One region of the Shewanella alkalitolerans genome, then DNA from elsewhere that is predicted to be linked to it. Evidence: predicted binding sites of a transcription regulator. Region 1 holds the regulator's gene; each other region holds the start of a gene.
What was found. Region 1 encodes MetJ, which represses methionine synthesis genes. Its sites were predicted from a motif close to TAGACGTCTAGACGTCTA; they were not measured.

Region 1 (7,104 bases):
GAAAGTGTGTGTTTCATGGTCTGTTCCCTACCCCCGGCCTAGGCCGGGGGAGATAGCTTAGTTAGAAGTTGACGACGAGTGAGGCATTGATGTCATAGGCGGTATCGACTACTGGCAACATAGAGAAGGCAGAGCCAGCGATCACGTCATCCACCTTCTGCGGTGCGCCCACAGGGGTGCCGCTGCCGGTGTATTCGTAGTCGTAGTAGAGACCGGCGAGTTTGATAAACATTCTTGGGTTGATATCAAACATATAGTAGGCCTCGGCCACATGACCGCGTGTAGCCAGCTTGCTGCCAATAGGATCGTCTTGTGCCTGAGTAAATGGGGTCCAGTACTTGGAGCCATAGTTATACTCGAGGCCGAACTTGCCGTAAGGCGCAGGGATCTGAATGCCCACATAGATGCCATAGCCATCTTTGGTGTCATTGTCGTCGGCGGCGCTTGGCATCATGATGATCTCGCTGCCGTCGGCATTGAGCTGTGCTTCGAATACCGCATCGCTGAGCATGCCACCAAACATACCGGCATTACCGTTGCCTTCGGCGCGGGTCCAACCGAAAGAGGCGAAGACCTTGAAGTCTTCATCGCTCTCGTAGGCGTAACCGATGCCACCCAGGTACATGTCGCCGATCACGCCGCTAGGCTGTACTCGGGTCTGGAAGTTGAAGTTGCTGAACTTCTGCATGTCCTGATACATGGTGGGGGCAAAGATTCCCGCTAGCTGTGTTGGGAAGGCCATGGTGCCCTTGAAGCCATCGTTGATATCTTTGGCGCCAAAAAGAGTGAACTGCAGGAAGTGGTTACCGTCGTTGATGGCATCTATGTTAAAGCCGCCCAGGTGGGTGTCTTTGGTGACTATATCGCCAAACATCTCACCATTGCCCCACTGTGACTCGAAGCCCTGGCCATAACAGAAACGAACTACCTGACCTTCGATGCCGGTGATCTCACCCAGCTTGTAACCCAGAGTTAGACCATCGAAGTTGAAGTTAACCAGGTGACCCGATGGCGTACCGCCGCGTTTCTCGTTTTCACGATATTGGGTTGGTGGGCCATAGGTAGATGGACGACGACCGATAGAGAGGTAGGTGTTGCTGCCACCTATGTTCTTCCAGTCGAAGTAGGCGCGTTCGACCCTGAGCCAGTCGCCGCTAGTGTTACCACTGTTGGTGCCATCCATGGTGAAGGAGCGCCATGAGTCGAACACCTGCACGCCGGTAGAGTCACCCCAGTTTTTATACATGCTGAGACGGCCGGCGAAGCTGACGTTATCCCACACCTTGGCCTTGAGGTTGAGTCGCAGACGCGTGGTGTAGAAGATGTCGTTGTTGATATCTTGGGTGGTCTTGGGGGCCAGCACGTAAGGCATCACGCCTTGTAGCATGCCGCTCTGGAAGGCGGCGGCAAGATCCGGGTTGGCTGCCATCATCTGTCCCAGGGGGGAGTTGGGATCATTAGGCATACCAAAGGCACCAGACATGGCTTTAGCACCAAAATCGTTGAAGTCCACCTTGATTGCAGGGTTCCAGGTGACATTTTGGTAATGCAATGAATGGGCCTTGGTACGGAAATCGCCAGTGATCTCTAATCGGTCGAGAGCGGTGTGGCGCTCGTTCTTATCGACGCGGCTGTTGATAATGTCAATCTCTTCGGTGAGATCGGCAAGTTGTTGTTTAAGTTCGGCTATTTTTTGCGCATCGCTATCGGCGGCATAGACTGAGCCTGACATAGCCAGGGCGTTAGCGATCAATATAGACAGTAGAGTACGCATGTGAATCTCTCCTTAGGCGCTCATCGGGAGCGGTGAATGAGCGCTTCGATTTCGAAAGCTGTGGTTAACCGCAAGTCTGTGGCTGATCTGAGTCGGCCGCGTGGTCGTATAAGAACTGCTGGATATCAAGGCGTTCTTTGTCGGAGAGCTTTTTAAATACGTCTGGTTGGGCGCTGTGCATGTCGCGCTTGAAGAAGCGATCCCACTGGCTCATGGTCTTGCTCATGGGCGTGAGTTCACCGGCGGCATCGCCCTTGCTGTGGCAGGCTTTGCACTCTTTTTTATAAAGGTGTTTCCCTTTCTTAGGGTTACCACCGTCGACGGCGTAGACTTGTCCGCCTACGGTGAAGGCGAGGAGTAAGCATGTAGCTATTTTGGCAACGTTTTTCATCATCATTTTCCTTAATCGCTACTCTGAGCGATTTATTAACCTGAAACAAAATGCTTGTTTCTTGTTGGAAAATTTACCAAAAGGGGGTAGTTGTAAATTTGATGTTGATCACCTTCATGAAAAAAATCTAATTGATAAAAATATCATGGATAAAAATCTAATGGATAAGGTGTAATTCAATGAAATTTAATGGTTTTTGTTTTTAATGTTTTGCTGTCTTGTGATCTTGCTCTCGGGGAGAAACCACCTAGTTAGATCACACTTTATTATTTCAGCTCTCTCTAAATAGGTATTTTTGCTTGTTTTTGTATTGCAAATGGGCCTGTTTTGGCGGGTAGGGCGGTTAACTGAATCGGCAGGTTTCTCTGGCAATGGGAAGGGGCGACAAATTGATTTAAAAAAAAGTGTCTGATCGAGCTGTTTTGAGAGCACTTTTTAGTCGTCTTAGTCTATCTTTAAAGACGACTCGGGTAGATTCCCGAGCGAGAACAAAAATAATGAACGGGGTGAATGAGATGAAATACCTTAGCTTGGTCATCGCAGTGTTATTGTCTGGTAGTGCCTCACTGGCATCTGCCGCCTCCCTCTACAACGAGGCCCGTAGTGATGCCATGGGCGGAACCGGGGTCGCGGCCTCTAACCGCGAAGGTGCCGCCTTTATCAACCCCGCTCTGTTAGCCATTCATGCCCCCAAGTATTCCGGCGGCGCCGTGATGTTGCCCGTGCTGGGCGCCGAGGCTGCCAATATTGATAATCTGACCGACAAATTCGACGCCCTGCAGGCCTCCTATGACGGTCTGGAGGCGGCCATCAATGCCAGCGACGTCACTGGGATCACCAATTACCGCGATATGCTGGTCGCAGATCTTAAGTCCCTCGATGGTGAAAATGCCTATGGCAGCGTGGGGCTAGGTTTTTCCGTGGTTCTACCGACCAAGCGCATGCCTATGTCGATCTTTTACAAGACCTATATCGATGCGGTGAGCGTGGCGGTGATCGAGGATAGCGACATAGACGCCCTGACCAATCTCGACCCTAACAATCCGCCTGCGGTTACCGATCTGGATTCGCAGGGGGCCGTGGTGGCCGGTGCCATCTCTGATCTTGGTGTGGCCCTCAGCTTCCCGCTGTCGATCGTCAACATGCCGATCGCCGTGGGTATCTCTCCCAAGCTGCAGCGTATCGACACCTATAACTATGTGGTGAGTGCCAACAACTTCGATGCCGATGATTTCGACGACAACAAGTACCGCAACGACGATACCGTGGCAAACCTGGATATCGGCGTGGCCATTCAGCCACTCGAACGCATGACCATAGGCCTGTCGGGACGTAACCTGGTGAGCCAGAAGCTGGACACCGTCGAGGCGATGGGGCGCAAATTTACCTACCGTGTCGAGGCCCTCTATACCTTAGGTGTGGCCTATGATTGGGATAACTTCAGCCTGACGACTGATGTGGATCTCAATGGTCATAAGCGTTTCGATGAGATAGGCGAGACCCAGTATTGGCGCCTGGGCGGTGAAATGAGGGCGACCGATTGGCTGGCCCTGCGTGTCGGCTATCGCCACGATATGAAAGATACTAGCAGCAACCTCTATACCCTAGGCACAGGCTTTACCATAGGACGCTCCTTTAATCTGGACCTGACCGGCCTGGTGGGCACAGATGACGCCGTGGGCGGGGTGATTCAGACTTCCTATCATTTCTAGGAGTATGTTTCTCTAAGAATGAAAAGGCCGGCTGTGATGCCGGCCTTCTCTTGAGCCTAGGTGTTAGAGCAGGGCACTTAAGGACTTGGCGGCCAGCAAGATGGCGCTCAGGCTACAGAGCACCAGCGTCATGATGCGGGTCTTGTTCTTGTCTATGCGTCCCACCAGGCGATTGGCCATCAGGTAACCCAGCAGCACAGAGGGGAGCAGCAGCGCCGAGCAGTAGAAGTGATGCAGGGTCAGCAGCCCCGTAAGCCCCAGGATCACTATGGCGATAGTGGAGCTGAAGATGAAGAAGGCCGACAGAGCCGCGCGAAACTGCTTGGCATCTTTACCCGAGAGCAGTATGGCCAGCGGCGGTCCTCCGATGGCGGCGATGTTGCCGAAGATCCCCGAGATCACCCCAGCGATAAACAGGCTGCGGCGGTTGACCACCAGGTTGAGCCGCATCAGGCTTAGCAGTACGGCGATGGCAACGATAATGGCGATGGTCATGCCGAGCACGTCCTGGGGGGCGACCATGAGTAGGCCGGCGCCAATCAGTCCGCCGGGGATGCGTCCCAGCAAGGCATATTGCAGGCCGTTGAATTCCAGGGCGCCACGCTCACGGATCAGGGTCAGCAGGGCGATAGAGAAGCCCATCAGGATCACGGGCGCTGGCACAAGTGACGGCTCGATAAGGTAGAGCAGGGGCGCGGCGACGACCGCCATGCCGAAACCGATCAGGCTCTGGGTGAGGGCGCCGACGAAGACGATAAGCGAGGCTAGCGCCAGAATATGGGGATCGAGCGGAAGTGCAGGCACTGCAATGTTCCAGGCTAAGGTTGAAAACTAAAAGAGGGACCGCCTAGCGATCCCTCTATCGATTCGTGTGTGAGTGGATTACTCCATCTCTTCCCACTCTATGCCCATCTCGGTCATCAGACGTTTGACTTCGGCTGGGATGCTATCTGGCTTGTCTTTAGACAGGTCATCGTCTTGGGGGAGTGGTTGACCGGTGTAGGCGTGCAGGAAAGCCTCGCACAGCAGCTCGCTGTTAGTGGCGTGACGCAAGTTGTTGACCTGGCGCCGGGTGCGCTCGTCGGTTAACACCTTAAGCACCTTAAGAGGAATAGAGACAGTGATCTTCTTTACCTGCTCATTCTTCTTACCATGTTCAGCATAGGGGCTGATATAATCGCCATTCCACTCAGTCATTGACTCACCTGTAAATTCTAAAATTCGGTGCAGATTTTAAACCCTTACAAATTACAGTCAAATTATTGCCTCGAATTTTTGGCAAATGCAAATAGATTTCTAAATGTTTGGACGTCTAAACGTCCAAAAGTTGTTGACGCTCACTACCGGCTTAGGTACATTTAGACGTCCAGACATCTCTTTTGTCCGAGGTGCCTGCCCAGATCCATATTGAGGAGTTGAAGATGACAGCGCGTAAACTAGCCACCGCCGCCGTACGACGAGGCATAGAGTCAGACACTCAGCACGGTGCCGTGGTGCCGCCTATCTATCTGTCGACAAACTACTCGTTTGAAGGGCATCAACAGCCGCGGGCATTCGATTACAGCCGCTCAGGTAATCCGACCCGCTCCATTCTAGGTGATGCGATTGCCGAACTGGAACAAGGGGCGACCGGTGTGGTGACCTGTACCGGTATGGCCGCCATCACACTGGTGACTAGCCTGCTGGGCCCAGAGGATCTGCTGGTGGTGCCTCACGATTGCTATGGCGGCAGCTATCGCCTCTTCACCAACCTGGCCAAGAAGGGCGCCTTTAAACTCTTGGTGGTGGATCAAACCGACGAGCGTGCGCTTGAGCAGGCGCTGAGCCAGTCACCCAAGATGGTGTGGCTGGAGACCCCCTCTAACCCGCTGCTACGTGTGGTCGATATCGAGGCCATCGCCCAGGCGAGTCACAAGGTGGGCGCTCAGGTGGTGGTGGACAACACCTTCCTCTCTCCTGTGTTACAACAGCCGCTGTTGCTGGGGGCCGATATCGTGGTGCACTCGACCACTAAATATATCAATGGCCACAGCGATGTGGTGGGCGGCGCCGTGGTGGCCAAAGACCCTGAGGTGGGCGAGTTGTTGCACTGGTGGTCGAACACCCTTGGTCTGACCGGGTCGGCCTTCGACAGCTACCTGACCCTAAGGGGGCTGAGAACCCTGGCGGTGCGCATTCGTGAACACCAAGCCAACGCTCAGAAGGTATTGGCACTGCTTTGTGACCACAAGGCGGTGGAAAAAGTGTATTATCCGGGGCTTGCCGAGCATCCTGGCCATGAAATTGCGGCCAGACAGCAGAAGGGCTTCGGCGCTATGCTGAGTTTTGAGCTAAAAGGTGGCGAATCGGCACTCGTTGCCTTTTTAGATGCGTTACAATACTTCTCGGTAGCCGAGAGTCTGGGAGGCGTAGAGAGTCTGGTGGCGGTCCCCGCGACCATGACCCACAGAGCCATGGACCCAGAGGTGCGCCGTGAGGCGGGCGTGAAAGATACCCTGATCCGTTTGTCAGTGGGCATAGAAGATGGCGAGGATCTGGTGGCAGATATTCTTGCGGGTTTAGAAGCGGCTATCGCGGTAAGTAGTTAAAGGGTTTGAGGAGCAGATAATGACACGATGTCATTTGCATAAGTTTGGTGGTTCTAGTTTAGCGGATGCAGATTGTTACCGCCGCGTCGCCCACATTTTACTGACCCATGGCCACAGCGATGATCTTATCGTGGTGTCGGCCGCGGGCAAGAGTACCAATTTCCTATATCGCCTACTGGAGCTGTGCGACACAGATCAGCTGTGGCAGGAAGAGTTACAGGTGCTGGTGAGTTACCAGCAGAACCTGATCGAGCAGCTGCTCTCCAACGAGCAGGCGCGCAGCCTGAGAGAGCGACTGGCCACCGACAAGTCGCAGCTGACCAGCCTGTTGTCGCTTGATGAGCTCAACGACTATCAACGTAATCAGGTGGTGAGTTTCGGCGAGCGCTGGTCTTCCCGTCTACTGGCGGCGCTGCTGCGCGAGTCTGGCGTGGCGGCGACCGATGTCGATGCCCGAACTCTACTGGTCGCCGATGAAGGCGCCGTACCGCAGATCCGCCTGGGCGAGTCACGCCAGAAGGTGCAGGCGCTGCTCGAGGCCCATCCCCAGGAGCGTCTGGTGATCACCGGTTTTATCTGCGCCAACGAGCAGGGCGACACCCTGCTGCTGGGCCGTAACGGCTCAGATTTTAGCGCCAC
Region 2 (7,104 bases), 1.6 Mb from region 1:
GGTAATTTCAGCCGCAACCTCAAGAATCGATTTTTGCTGCACATCCTTCACGTTTGGCACCAATAGACCCACCTTAGAGTCTACCGCCATGCCTATGTTGTGTGACGCGATGAAAGTCTGCTCGGTGCAATCGTCATTCACACGGCTGTTGATGCCAGGGAACTGAGTCAGCGCCAGCGACATCGCCTTCATGAAGAAAGGCATCATGGTCAGCTTAAGATCGTCGCTGGAGTAGCGCGCCTTCATCGATTCACGAAGCGCAACCAATTCGGTCAGATCCAGCTCTTCACAATAGGTGAAGTGCGGGATGGTCGAGACAGACTCTGTCATCATCTTGGCCATGACCGCCTTGACGCCGCGAATAGGCTCGACGCGATCGCCTGCTGAAACCGCTACAGGCGCAGCTGTCGGCTCGCTTTGGGTCTGTGCTTTCGCCGCCTTAGCCTTCACGGCTTCGCCGCTACGGAAGCGCTCAACATCTTCCTTATAGACTCGGCCATGCTTGCCTGAACCCGGTACCAGGCTGAGATCGATATCATAGCTGCGCGCCAGACGACGCACGGCCGGGCTGGCCAGCGCCTTGCCATTACCTGCTGGGGCGTGCAGTTCAACCTCTTCACTGTCAACCCCAGCTGGAGCGCTATCTGCTACCGGCGCGGCAACGGCCCCCTCTTCGCTCTCTACCTCGATAGCGAACAGCGGGGTGTGCACCTGTGCCAGCTGACCCTTACGGTAATGGAGTTTAACCACCTTACCGCTCTTGATGGCCGGGATCTGCACCAGTGCCTTGTCGGTCATCACATCGGCGATAGGTTGATCTTCTACCACCATGTCACCTTCGGCAACCAACCACTCCACCAGTTCACACTCGACAATCCCTTCACCGATATCCGGTAACAGGAACTCTTCGACGCGTTTGCCGCCGGCAACTGGCTGTGAATCAGATTGAATGACAGTTTCTTCAGCTGCCGATTCCGTGGTCACATCGCCGTCTAGCTCACCATCGATTTCCACTGAATACAGCGGCTCGTGAACGATAGCTATGTCACCTTTCTTATAGTGAAGTTTTTTGATGACACCACCGTGAACCGCCGGGATCTGCACCAGCGCCTTGTCTGTCATCACGTCGGCAATGGGCTGATCTTCGGTGACGGTATCGCCTTCGGCAACCAACCACTCGACCAGCTCACACTCCACCACGCCCTCGCCAATATCGGGCAAAATAAAATCTTTAATCATGCCTGGGGCTCCTAGTATTTCATCGATGCTTTGATCGCTTCAAAGGTCTTGAGCGCATCAGGCATATATTCTTTCTCATGGATCAGCGGATATGGGGTATCCAGACCACACACACGGCTAATCGGCGATTCCAGATAGAGGAAACACTCCTGCTGGATAGTCGCGGCGATCTCGCCGGCAAAGCCACCGGTCAGCGGCGCTTCATGGTTGATCACCAAGCGTCCGGTCTTCTTCACTGATGCCGCAACGGTATCGACGTCCCAAGGCGCGAGTGTACGCAGGTCGATAATCTCACAAGAGATCCCCTTCTTGGCCGCCATCTTAGCCGCCTCTTCGACGATCTCCATCTGAGCGCCCCAGGCCAGCACGGTAATGTCTGTGCCTTCCTGAACCACTTCGGCCTTGCCTAGCTCAATCTCATAGGCTTCATCCGGCACCTCGCCCACGCTGGCGCGGTAGAGACGCTTAGGCTCGAAGAAGACCACAGGGTTCTTGTCACGAATCGAGGCAAGCAGCAGGCCCTTAGCCTGATAGGCGTTACGGGGCACGACCACCTTTAAGCCCGGTGTCTGAGTGAAATACGCTTCTGGCGATTGCGAGTGGTAGTGACCACCGGCGATGCCGCCACCATAAGGGGTACGGTAGGTGATACCACCCACATTAAACTCGTTACCGCTGCGGTATCTGAACTTGGCTGACTCGTTTACTATCTGATCGAACGCCGGGAAGATATAGTCGGCAAACTGGATCTCGGCAATGGCCGTCATGCCATTAGATGCCAGACCGTTGGCAAAACCAGCGATACCCTGCTCTGTCAGCGGGGTGTTGAAACAACGATCGCGACCAAACTTATCCTGCAGGCCAGAGGTGGCGCGGAATACGCCGCCAAAATGGCCAACGTCTTCGCCGAAGATCACCGCCTTGTCGTCGGTTTCCATCGCAATGGTCAAGGCATCGTTGATGGCTTGTAACATATTAATCTTTGCCACGATTTAATCTCTCCCTGCACTGCGTGGATAGGAATCAGGATATTTCTTGATGTGCTGCTTAAGCTCGGTCAGCTGCTGCTTGAGCCTAGGCGTCGGCTCATCGAGGACATCTTCGATGATCTCGTCGATCTTAGGTGCAGGTAGCTTCTCGGCAACCTTCACCGCGGCCAGTACCTCTTCACGGTACTTCTCATACAGGGCCGCATCGTCGCTCTCGGCAAGCCAGCCCTTGTTGATCAACCACAGCTTGAAACGCTTAACCGGATCATGCTGCTGCCACTTGGCCTCTTCATCCTTAGAACGGTAGCCAGATGGATCGTCCGAAGAGGAGTGAGCGCCAAGACGATAGGTCATGGCTTCAATCAGCACAGGCTTGTTGTGCTCCAGCGCATAGGCTCTCGCCTGCTGGGTCGCTGCCATCACTGCCAGCATGTCGTTACCGTCCACGCGAATGGTGTGCATGCCATAACCCAGACCACGACTGGCGATACCGTTACCGGCAAACTGTTCGTTGGTTGGGGTCGAGATGGCGTAACCATTGTTACGACAGAAGAAGATAACTGGAGAGTTCAGCACGGCGGCCATGTTGAGACCGGCATGGAAATCGCCCTCTGAGGCGGCCCCTTCACCGAAGTAGCAGATAGCAACGTTACGTTTGCCCTGCATCTTGAGGCTATAGCCAACACCCGTTGCCTGTGGGATCTGAGTAGCCAACGGTGATGAGATGGTCTGGTAATTGAGCGCCTCACAGCCGTAGTGGATCGGCATCTGACGGCCCTTACCCAGATCTTTCTCGTTACTGAACATCTGGTTCATAAACTGCTCAGTGGTGAAGCCACGATAGCGGATCGCCGCGTGTTCACGGTACTGAGCTAAAATAACATCGTCCTGATCCAGGGCGGCGACACTGCCGACCACGGCGGCTTCCTCACCGGTACAGGTCATGTAGAAGCTGATCCGTCCCTGACGCTGAGCGGCTAACATGCGCTCATCGAGTACTCGTGTGAACACACAAGTATCATAAATTTTGGCAGCCAAATCCTGATCGATCACGGGTAACACAGCATTTTCAAAGGTGGTACCGTCGGCTTGAAGGATCTTCAGGATCGGGATAGATAATGAATCCTTATCGAGAAAACTGACGCGATGGACAGTCTCTGTATTGCTCGTTGCGTTGCTCATACTATTCTCTTATCAGCTGAGTATTCTTGTTATCTGACTGCGAACAGCCTAAGTTGTTCACTATTCTCTATTATGACGCGGCCTTAAAGTTACGTTAACGTAAACTACCTAGCAAGCTATCACGGGGCGCGGCTAACAACTAGCTACCCTCACCCATGTATCGCTAGCTTTACAAGCCAGAGCCTAAACCACGCGATAATCTTTGGCAGGCACTAAACACAGCACAGTGCGCTGGCCAACCGGTACATTGGCGTTGGGAAACACGATGGACTCAGACTCGGCCTCGACCTTAATCTCAGTCCCGCCATCCTTAGCCAATATATAACCTCTTGGAAACGCCGTAAAATTCTCTACGTCGTCGGCAAAGGTAAAGCTAAAGTCGTCAAACTGCTTGTTGATTGAGCGATTAACCTGGTAAAGATTCACCTGGCTCGGGTCAAACTCTCCGAGCTCTAGGTCCCTGCCGCTTACCAGACGGGTCAACATCTCTTTCACCGCGATAAAGCGCGTCATATCGTTCTGCCCCATGGGCATCACCTTGCCAAGCTCTATGGTAAAGGCGTGGGCCTGATAACCGTGGGCCGAGAAGTAACTAAAGGTGGTCGTAGGTTCGTGGTGGAACAGCACTGTGTTGATGCCACAAGCGGCCAGGAACATGATCTGCTCACTGCTATAGGGCTCGCCATGGGGATAAGGGTAGATGGCAAACTTCTCATGCTTAGAGGCGCGAATTGCCGTGTGCAGGTCGTAGTGATAACGACTGCCGCCTTCTGGAGCAGCGTTGAAGAAGCGATCCACATACTGCTCCAGCTTCTTAGCACGGACCCGCTCGGCATTGCTCTCCCCCTTGGCATGGGCGCCGCTGAAGAGACGATTGAGGTTCTCTTCAACGAAACGGGTACCGTTTATGATAGCTGGGGGGTTACCGATTAAAAACAGCACCCGATGACGGGCGATCAGCGTCTCAGACAGCAGCGCGGTAATAAGCTGATCACACAGCTCGATTGGCGCCGTCTCGTTACCATGAACCGCCGACGAGAGCACTATACTCTTAAGCGCATCTTCCTTTCCATCTTGCTCGCTCTCTTGATTAGCTTCATGCGCAACGAGCGGCTCAAATTGGATGACGCCGGTATCCCATACCGACACCTGTGTGTGTTGCCCTAGGGTAAATTCAAACGCCTCGAGGCCGACAGGATTGTCTAGTGTCAATTGCAAAAAGTCTTTCGACAACATCAGGGTGTCTTGCACTGCAAACTCCTTACTGCATCACTACCACAGCGCCCACCTTGTAGGCCTGAAAGATAGCGACTCCTTGGATTTATTAGCATTATTATCAGTTGGCCAGCATAGTAACACTTAAGCGAGTCGACGACCACGCGGGCCAGTCGATCGCCGCATATTTTCCCTGTTGCATTCGTTAATCAGATAATACAGAATAAAGCCGTCTAGCCATCTAAACGTATAAAATTAACTGCGCTAGACGATTCGTTAGATAATTTAGACACTAGATAATTCGTTATCTAGATGAACAAAAGATAGATAAGCGTTAATCGAGAAGAGGTCGTACATGGCATTAGCAACATTTGGCGCAGGCTGTTTCTGGGGCGTAGAGTATTTTTTCAAGCAGATAGACGGCGTTACCTCTGCCACCTGTGGCTATATGGGCGGTGACGACAAGGCGACCACCTATAAAGAGGTTAAGACGGGCACAACCGGGCACGCCGAGGTGGTACAGGTCGAGTTTGACGAGACCAAGGTGAGCTTCGACGATCTGCTGGCCGTGTTCTGGAGTAACCATAATCCCACCATGCTCAATATGCAGGGCGGCGATATCGGTAGCCAGTATCGCAGCGCCATCTTCTTCCACGACAAAACGCAGAAGGAACAGGCCGAAGCTTCAAAGTTAGCTCTCGCCCGCAGCGGTAAATGGGGGCTAAGACCCATAGTGACTGAGATAGTCCCAGTACTCACCTTCCATAAGGCGGAGGAGTATCATCAGAACTATCTGGAAAAGAACAACTTGCCTAGCTGTCACCTCACCTACTAGCACCGAGTTTTACATGCAGCCGATGCAAGTTGCGCCCACAAAAAAAGCCAGTGATTCACTGGCTTTTTTATTTTGTCTAAGTATTAAGCTGCTATGGAGTAACCGACCAAGGTTTAGTCAAGAGCAAGTTAGACCAGAGCAAGTTTGGCCAAACTTCGATTAGGCCAACAGCCGCTCTATCATCTGCTGGGCCTGCTCCAGCACCCTCTCGAGATGCGCCTCGCTGACAAAGCTTTCGCCATAGAGCTTAAACAACGCCTCTGTGCCCGATGGGCGCGCGGCGAACCAGGCTTTTTCGGTAACCACCTTGATGCCGCCGATAGCCGCGCCATTGCCCGGGGCATGGGTCAGCACCTCAAGGATGGCATCTCCCGCCATGGCTTCACAGCCAAGATCGCTGACATTCAGGGGCTCGCTCACCAACTGATTAAACTTAGCCTTACGCTTAGGGTTAACCGGGGAGTCGATTCGTTTGTAGAAGCTCTCGCCGTGACGCTCGACCATTTCGGCATAAAGCTTAGCAGGCGTCTTACCTGTTACCGCCAGAATCTCTGCCGCCAGCAGCGCCAGGATGAAACCATCTTTATCGGTACACCAACTGCCGCCGTCACGGCGTAGGAAGGCGGCGCCGGCACTCTCTTCGCCGCCGAAGGCGAAGCTGGCATCGGCCAGGCCATCGACAAACCATTTAAAGCCAACCGGCACCTCACAGAGGCTGCGCGACTGCTCACGGCACACCTTGTCTATCATGGCGCTGGAGACCAGGGTCTTACCTATCTTAAGATCGGCCGACCACTGCGGGCGATGGGACAAGAGATACTCGATAGCCACCGCCAGATAATGGTTAGGATTCATCAGACCGCTGCCTGGGCAGACGATACCGTGTCTGTCGTAATCGGGATCGTTACCGACGCAGATATCGAAGGCATCCTGATGAGCCAGCAGACCCGCCATGGCATAGGGCGATGAGCAGTCCATACGGATCTTGCCATCCTTATCCAGGGGCATAAAACCAAAGGCGGGATCGATGCGATCGTTCACCAGGGTAATATCCAGTCCATAGCGCTCGGCAATCTTGGCCCAATAGTGAATTCCTGAGCCGCCGAGGGGGTCGACGCCGATACGAATACCGGCCTGCTTAATGGCCTGCATGTCGATCACCTGCTCGAGATCCTCGACATAAGCCGCCATCAGGTCGCACTCTTGAATAAGACTGGTCGTAACCGCTACTGAATAGGTCAGGCGCTTAACCCCTTCTAGCTGCTTGGCCAGATACTCGTTAGCACGCTGCTCGACCCAGGCCGTGATGCCGCCTTCGGCGGGTCCGCCATGGGGAGGATTGTATTTGATGCCACCGTCTTGAGGCGGATTGTGAGATGGCGTGATGATAAGGCCGTCGGTAAGCCCATAGGTAAGCCCTGCCCCCTGCACTCTGTTCGCCGCTATGATGGCATGGGACACCACTGGGGTCGGGGTATACTCATCGTTCTTGGCGACAATCACCTGCACGCCATTGGCGGTCAATACCTCGAGGGCAGTGACGTAAGCGGCCTGAGACAGTGCATGGGTGTCGATACCGACGATCATCGGACCCTTGATACCAGCCTCGATGCGGTGATCCACCACCGCCTGCACAATCGCCAA
Region 3 (7,104 bases), 260 kb from region 1:
CAGGCGGGTGAAGAGCTCGAATTTCTCGTTATACAGGGTGCCGGAAAGAAACCTGCGGGTATCGTTGATGGAGCTGACGATGATCTCAAAACCCAGGTCGGTCTGCTGGGCGACAAAGGCGACATCGGCTTCGAAATAGCGTTTCATCAGTTCGCACTGATGCATCCACCTGACTAAGTTGATTTGCGCGTTATCGTTTTCAAGTATACTCACACCCGTGTGAATGTTTTCCGGCAGCATGATCGGCTCTAACCTATTGGTGTTTCAGGTGTGTTAAGTGTGGTAGTCGATTAGCTATTTTGCAAATAACCCGAAGATTTAAGGGGATATTCTTGTTTCTTCACAGCATAGTGAGTCCGTCATGGTGATCCGTCTGGCAACCCGCGCCGACCTTGATGCCATCGCCGCCCTGGAAGCGAACCAGTGGGAGGCCGAGCTTGCCCCAGATCAGCGCGGCGGCATGATGACGGGCCAGAGTTTTAGTCGCCAGCAGTTAGATAAGCTGATCCAGAATCATTGGTTGCTGCTGGCCGAGGTTGGCGGTGAGATTGTCGGCTATGTGATCGCCGGTCGCTGGCCTTTCTTCGGTGACTGGCCTCTGTATCGTTATCTCTTGAAGCGACTCGAGGCAGGCCGTTTCGAGATAGACCGTTTCGAGATGGGCAAGGGCATAATCAGTGTTAGCAACAGCTGTCAGTATGGTCCCATCTGGATAGCGCCGTCCCAGAGGGGGTCTGGCCTGTTTGCCGAGTTGGTGGCCAAGCTCAAGAAAGAGGTGGCACCTCAATATTCCTACATGGTTACCTTTATCGCCGAAGAGAACGAACGTTCATTCGCCGCCCACACCCAGAAGGGGGGCATGCAGGTGCTGGACTTCTTCGAGTTCGATGGCCGCGGTTACTACCTGCTGGCGGTCGATACCGCAGGCGCTGTCTAGGGGAGGGCGACCTTATGACGAGCAATAATACCGAGAGTGGCATGAATGAGAGCAAGATGGCCGAGAGCAAGATGCAAGGCTTCCCACCGCGTCTCGCCCAGCTGCTTGAGCCCTATGCTGGCGTCAGCCTTAGCGCCCTGGATAACCTCAAGCTGCTCAAAGCCTTGGCGGACCAATCGGCGCTTAGCTGCGAGTGTCTCGAGCTCAGCGGTGAGCCCCGCGCGGTCTACGTCGCCAAGTGGGACGAAGGCTGGTTTGATTGCGGCTTTAGTAATGCCTACAGCGCCGAGATAAGGCCTATGACGCCGCCATCAGAGACGCAGTTGGCGACGGCCAGTAAGGTTGAGGTGCCACTGTTAAATGCGCAGCAGCTGAGTTTCATGTGCATGCAGTATGCCCATTTCGATCATTGTTAGCCGGGATTGAAGATATTGAAACAGAGAAATGGAGGCAATATGTCAAGGATGAGTCGTTTGTGATGGTGAGAACCTTTGCCCTGCTGGGCGTGTTATTCAGTGGTTTCCTGGTCTGGCTGATCGTCAGCGCCGATGCCGGGCGCACTAACCCCTTGTTTGAGCTGGCCCACTCTTTGCCCTATGGCGATAAGCTGGGGCATATGCTGCTGTTTGGCACCCTTACCCTGTTTGCCAATGTTGGCAGCAACTTCAGGCGCGTCTCTGTCGGGCGACTTTCTTTAGGGCGGCAGTCGTGTTGGGGAATGAGACCCTATCTGGGGGCTGTGGTGGTGGCGCTTGTGGTGATCATCGAGGAGTGCAGTCAGCAGTATTTTCCCAGTCGCACCTTCGATGGCTATGACCTAATGGCCGATGGGGTCGGCATCATGCTCTTCAGCATGGTGAGCCTGTATCTTGAGAAGCGATTCTCTACTGGCAATGATATCTCTAGTCGCAATTAATATATCTCATTGACCAAGATACAAAAAAGCCGCCAAAGGGCGGCTTTTTGCTGACTGGCAAAACCAATCTTACAGCTTAGCGTCTGCGCGCAGCGCTTCAGCCTTGTCGGTGCGCTCCCAAGGGAACTCGTTACGACCGAAGTGACCGTAAGCCGCAGTTGCCTTGTAGATAGGACGGGCCAGGTCGAGCATTTCGGTCAGGCCGTAAGGGCGCAGATCGAAGTGTTGACGAACCAGGCCGATAAGCACTTCTTCAGAGACCTTGCCTGTGCCGAAGGTTTCGACGCTGATAGAGGTTGGCTCGGCCACACCGATAGCGTAAGAAACTTGGATCTCACAGCGATCCGCCAGACCGGCAGCCACTATGTTCTTTGCCACATAACGGGCCGCATAGGCCGCGCTGCGGTCAACTTTTGATGGGTCTTTACCCGAGAATGCGCCGCCGCCGTGACGAGCCATGCCGCCGTAGGTGTCGACGATAATCTTACGACCCGTCAGACCACAGTCACCCATAGGGCCACCGATAACGAAACGGCCGGTTGGGTTGATGAAGAACTTGGTCTCCTTGTTCAACCACTGTGCCGGTAGCACAGGCTTGATGATGGTTTCCATCACACCTTCGATCAGATCAGACTGGCTGACGCTATCGCAGTGCTGGGTAGAGAGAACCACGGCGTCGATGCCGACGATCTTGTTGTCTTCGTAGGCGAAGGTCACCTGGCTCTTGGCATCTGGACGTAACCAAGGCAAGGTGTTGTCTTTACGCACTTCAGACTGACGCTTCACCAATGCGTGAGCATAGGTGATAGGGGCTGGCATGAGGACGTCAGTTTCGTTGCTGGCGTAACCGAACATCAGGCCCTGGTCGCCGGCGCCTTGCTCTTTAGGATCGGCGCGATCGACACCCTGGTTGATGTCTGGAGACTGCTTACCAATGGCGTTGAGTACCGCACAAGAGTCGGCATCGAAGCCCATGTCTGAGTGGGTGTAGCCGATCTCGCGAACCGTCTTACGGGTTAGCTCTTCAATATCGACCCATGCAGAAGTGGTCACCTCACCACCTACCATCACCATGCCGGTTTTGACGTATGTTTCACACGCCACACGTGCCTTAGGATCTTGCTCTAAGATCGCGTCGAGTACCGCATCAGAAATTTGATCGGCGATTTTATCTGGATGACCTTCTGAGACCGACTCAGAGGTAAACAAGTGCTTTGCCATAATGGAAAAATCTCGTCTTTAAACAATTTGAATGTGTAGAAGTATCTACATCTAGACGGCCATTTTAGTGGAAATCAGATCGGATGACACCCTTTTCGATGAAAATTGTGGAGTAAAACCGGGTAAATATTCTAATGCTTCGGATGAGTTTAAATAAAAGTGCAACTTAAAATATTGTTAATGTTGAATTTTTATTGTTGTTATAAGGCCGCGATTTTTTATTGCCAAAGGATCGCTCCGGCCAGTTAGATGAAGATCGCGGCGAGTCGGGTCTGCCTGCTCACTCTTATGCTCGCAAATTCGGGCGAGGTCTGGGCTCGAGGTCTGGGCTCGAGGTATTAGCGGCCAGGCGAGGTTTTGCCTGGGGTCATCTTGAGTGTCACTGAGGTGCACTTTTTCGCGTCTAGATGGATTTAATCTAAGCTAAAGGGCGAATTTTATTTGCGTCCCATCCACGAGTAGGGGAAAATATGCCCCCATTGTTGCCCGCAAAATCGGCCCGCAAAATCCCCAACATTCAAATCAGCAGGAGAGAGCATGTCATCTCGTAAAGAACTCGCAAACGCTATCCGTGTGTTAAGTATGGATGCCGTTCAGAAAGCCAACTCTGGTCACCCAGGTGCGCCATTGGGAATGGCCGATATCGCCGAAGTGTTGTGGAATGATTTCCTGAAGCACAACCCGAACAACCCAGAGTGGGTCGACCGCGACCGTTTCATCCTTTCAAACGGCCACGGCTCTATGCTGATTTACTCTCTGCTTCACCTGACGGGTTATGCACTGCCGATGGATGAGCTGAAGAACTTCCGTCAGCTGCACTCTAAGACGCCGGGTCACCCTGAATATGGTTACACCCCAGGTGTTGAAACCACTACAGGTCCACTGGGCGCGGGTATCAGCAACGCCGTAGGTATGGCGATTGCCGAGAAGACTCTGGCGGCACAATTTAACCGTCCTGGCCATGATATCGTTGACCACTACACCTACTGCTTCCTGGGTGACGGCTGTCTGATGGAAGGTATCTCTCACGAGGCCTGTTCATTGGCGGGTACCTTAGGTCTTGGCAAGCTGATTGCTTTCTGGGATGACAACGGCATCTCTATCGACGGTCACGTCGAAGGCTGGTTCACCGACGATACCGCCAAGCGTTTCGAATCTTACGGCTGGCATGTGATTGCCGGTGTCGATGGCCACGACAGCGATGCTATCCGCAAAGCAATCGAAGAAGCCAAGTCAGTTACCGATAAGCCAACTATGATCTGCTGCAAGACCATTATCGGTTTCGGTTCACCAAACAAGTCTGGCAGCCACGACTGTCACGGCGCACCACTGGGCGATGCTGAAATTGCGGCGGCTCGTGAATTCCTGGGTTGGGAACACGGTCCATTTGAGATCCCTGCAGACGTTTACGCGGGTTGGGATGCTAAAGAAGTGGGCGCGGCCAACGAATCTAGCTGGAACGAGAAGCTTGCTGCCTATGAAGCCGCTTACCCAGAACTGGCTGCTGAATATAAGCGCCGCGTGATCACTGGCGAACTGCCAGCCGATTTCGAAGAGAAGGCACAGACCTTCATCAAAGAGTGTCAAGAGAAGGGCGAGAACATCGCCAGCCGTAAGGCATCACAAAACGCTATCGCGGCCTTCGGTGCTATCCTGCCTGAACTGCTCGGCGGCTCGGCTGACCTGGCCGGTTCTAACCTGACCCTATGGTCTGGTTCTAAGGGCATCCAGGAAGATCCAGCCGGTAACTACATCTACTACGGTGTGCGTGAGTTCGGTATGAGCGGCATCATGAACGGTGTGTCGCTGCACGGTGGTTTCATCAACTATGGCGCGACCTTCATGATGTTTATGGAATATGCGCGTAACGCGGTACGTATGTCTGCGCTGATGGGCATTCAAAACATCTTCGTTTACACCCACGACTCTATCGGTCAGGGTGAAGATGGCCCGACTCACCAACCGGTTGAGCAGCTGGCTAACCTGCGCATGACACCAAACATGATGGTATGGCGTCCATGTGATGCGGCGGAAACTGCCGTAGCTTGGAAGATGGCTATCGAGCGTCGTAACGCGCCGACTTCACTGGTATTCAGCCGTCAGGGTCTGCCTGCACAGCCACGCAGCGAAGAGCAACTGGCTAACATCGCCAAAGGTGCTTATGTGTTGCAAGATTGCGCCGGCACGCCAGATCTAATCCTGATCGCAACCGGTAGTGAGGTGCAGCTGGCACTGGATTCGGCTAAGGCGCTGACCGAGCAAGGTAAGGCGGTACGCGTGGTCTCTATGCCATCTACCGACGTGTTTGACGCGCAAGACGCTGACTACAAAGAGTCTGTACTGCCTAAGTCAGTCACTAAGCGTGTGGCCATCGAAGCGGCTCACGTCGATTACTGGCACAAGTATGTCGGTTTCGACGGCGCCATCGTTGGCATGACCACCTTCGGTGAGTCTGCTCCAGGCGGCGCGCTGATGAAGCACTTCGGCTTCACCGTTGAGAATGTGGTTGCCAAGGCAAGCGCTATTCTCTAAGGCCTAGCGCCTGCAAAAGGGCATAGGGCAAGCAGTTGCTCTATGCCATGATGACTCGGCTTATCGATAACGATAGGCCGTTGTCGCATCAAGAAAGCCTATCTCAGGACGGTGTTAGGAGTAGAAGCACTTAATGATTAAAGTTGCTATTAATGGTTATGGCCGTATCGGTCGCTCGATTCTTCGTGCTCTCTATGAGTCAGGCAAGCGGGATCAGATCCAGATTGTCGCCATTAATGAACTCGCCAACCCCGAAGCCATGCTTCATCTGACCCAATACGATACTACCCATGGTCGTTTTCAGTCTCCCGCGTCACTCGACGCCAATGTGATGACCATAGGGGATGACCGTATCCAATTGCTCCATGAGGCCGATGCCGAGAAGCTCCCCTGGCAATCCCTGGATATCGATATCGTGTTCGAGGCCACGGGCGCCCTCATCGACCGCCAGGCCTGTGAGGCCCATATCAGGGCGGGCGCCAAACAGGTTCTGATCAGCCATCCCTCATCCGGCGACGTAGACGCCACAATCGTCTACGGCGTGAATCATCAAGATCTTAAGGCCGAACATAAGGTGGTCTCTAACGCCTCCTGCACCACCAACTGCCTAGTGCCCATTATCCAGGTGCTGGACCGCGCCTTTAAGGTGCGCAGCGGCGCCATCACCACCATCCACTCGGCGATGAACGATCAGCAGGTGATCGATGCCTATCATGACGACCTTAGACGCACCCGTGCCGCGGGGCAGTCGATCATTCCGGTAGATACCAAGCTGGCCAGAGGGATCGAGCGGATCTTGCCCGAGATGAAGGATAAGTTCGAGGCGATATCTGTGCGCGTGCCGACAATTAATGTGACTGCAATTGACTTATCGGTCACCTTAGATAAACGTGTCGATATCGATACAGTGAACCAGGTATTATCTCAGGCGGCAAATGGCTCATACCAAGGGGTTGTGGGCTATACTAATGCGCCATTGGTATCGTGCGATTTTAATCATGATCCCAGATCCAGTATCGTCGATGGCACCCAGACCCGGGTGAGCGACGGCCATCTGGTGAAGTTGCTGTTGTGGTGTGACAACGAGTGGGGCTTTGCCAACCGTATGTTGGACACCAGTTTAGAGATGATAAAGGCCGTTAGAGCCTGATTTTAAAGATTTTAACCTATGGCCGGTGAAGCGTCCCGGCGGTGGGTAGCCCAGTTTTGCTTTAACTTTTATTTTTAACTTTAAACTTAAGGAAACGTGAAATGGCGATTATCAATATGTCAGCGTTAGATCTTCAGGGCAAGCGCGTGCTTATCCGTGAAGACCTCAATGTCCCGGTCAGCAATGGTGTGGTCACCAGCGATGCGCGTCTGCGTGCCTCTCTGCCAACCATCAAGCTGGCGCTGGAGAAAGGCGCGGCCGTGATGGTGATGTCTCACCTGGGTCGTCCGACCGAAGGCGAGTACAACAGCGAGTTCTCTATGCAGCCTGTTGTGGATTACCTGGAGA

Region 2: msrA (peptide-methionine (S)-S-oxide reductase MsrA) is a predicted target of MetJ. The motif match lies at 4,860-4,877, and genes of this name have one in related genera.
Region 3: metK (methionine adenosyltransferase) is a predicted target of MetJ. The motif match lies at 3,119-3,136, and genes of this name have one in related genera.

What each region holds. Positions count from the first base shown of each region.
Region 1 is NZ_CP080422.1:583,261-590,364, forward strand. It holds gene K0J45_RS02620 (tetrathionate reductase family octaheme c-type cytochrome) at 1-17, opposite strand, end outside; gene K0J45_RS02625 (DUF3373 domain-containing protein) at 62-1,774, opposite strand; gene K0J45_RS02630 (c-type cytochrome) at 1,839-2,168, opposite strand; gene K0J45_RS02635 (conjugal transfer protein TraF) at 2,681-3,877, shown strand; gene K0J45_RS02640 (sulfite exporter TauE/SafE family protein) at 3,941-4,681, opposite strand; gene metJ (met regulon transcriptional regulator MetJ) at 4,760-5,074, opposite strand; gene metB (cystathionine gamma-synthase) at 5,299-6,465, shown strand; gene K0J45_RS02655 (bifunctional aspartate kinase/homoserine dehydrogenase II) at 6,485-7,104, shown strand, end outside.
Region 2 is NZ_CP080422.1:2,195,094-2,202,197, reverse strand. It holds gene K0J45_RS09845 (dihydrolipoyllysine-residue acetyltransferase) at 1-1,239, opposite strand, end outside; gene K0J45_RS09840 (alpha-ketoacid dehydrogenase subunit beta) at 1,251-2,228, opposite strand; gene K0J45_RS09835 (thiamine pyrophosphate-dependent dehydrogenase E1 component subunit alpha) at 2,232-3,410, opposite strand; gene astE (succinylglutamate desuccinylase) at 3,594-4,646, opposite strand; gene msrA (peptide-methionine (S)-S-oxide reductase MsrA) at 4,981-5,460, shown strand; gene pgm (phosphoglucomutase (alpha-D-glucose-1,6-bisphosphate-dependent)) at 5,620-7,104, opposite strand, start outside.
Region 3 is NZ_CP080422.1:847,130-854,233, forward strand. It holds gene K0J45_RS03815 (nucleotidyl cyclase domain-containing protein) at 1-240, opposite strand, end outside; gene K0J45_RS03820 (GNAT family N-acetyltransferase) at 362-937, shown strand; gene K0J45_RS03825 (hypothetical protein) at 952-1,353, shown strand; gene K0J45_RS03830 (VanZ family protein) at 1,416-1,853, shown strand; gene metK (methionine adenosyltransferase) at 1,923-3,074, opposite strand; gene tkt (transketolase) at 3,612-5,606, shown strand; gene epd (erythrose-4-phosphate dehydrogenase) at 5,740-6,756, shown strand; gene K0J45_RS03850 (phosphoglycerate kinase) at 6,858-7,104, shown strand, end outside.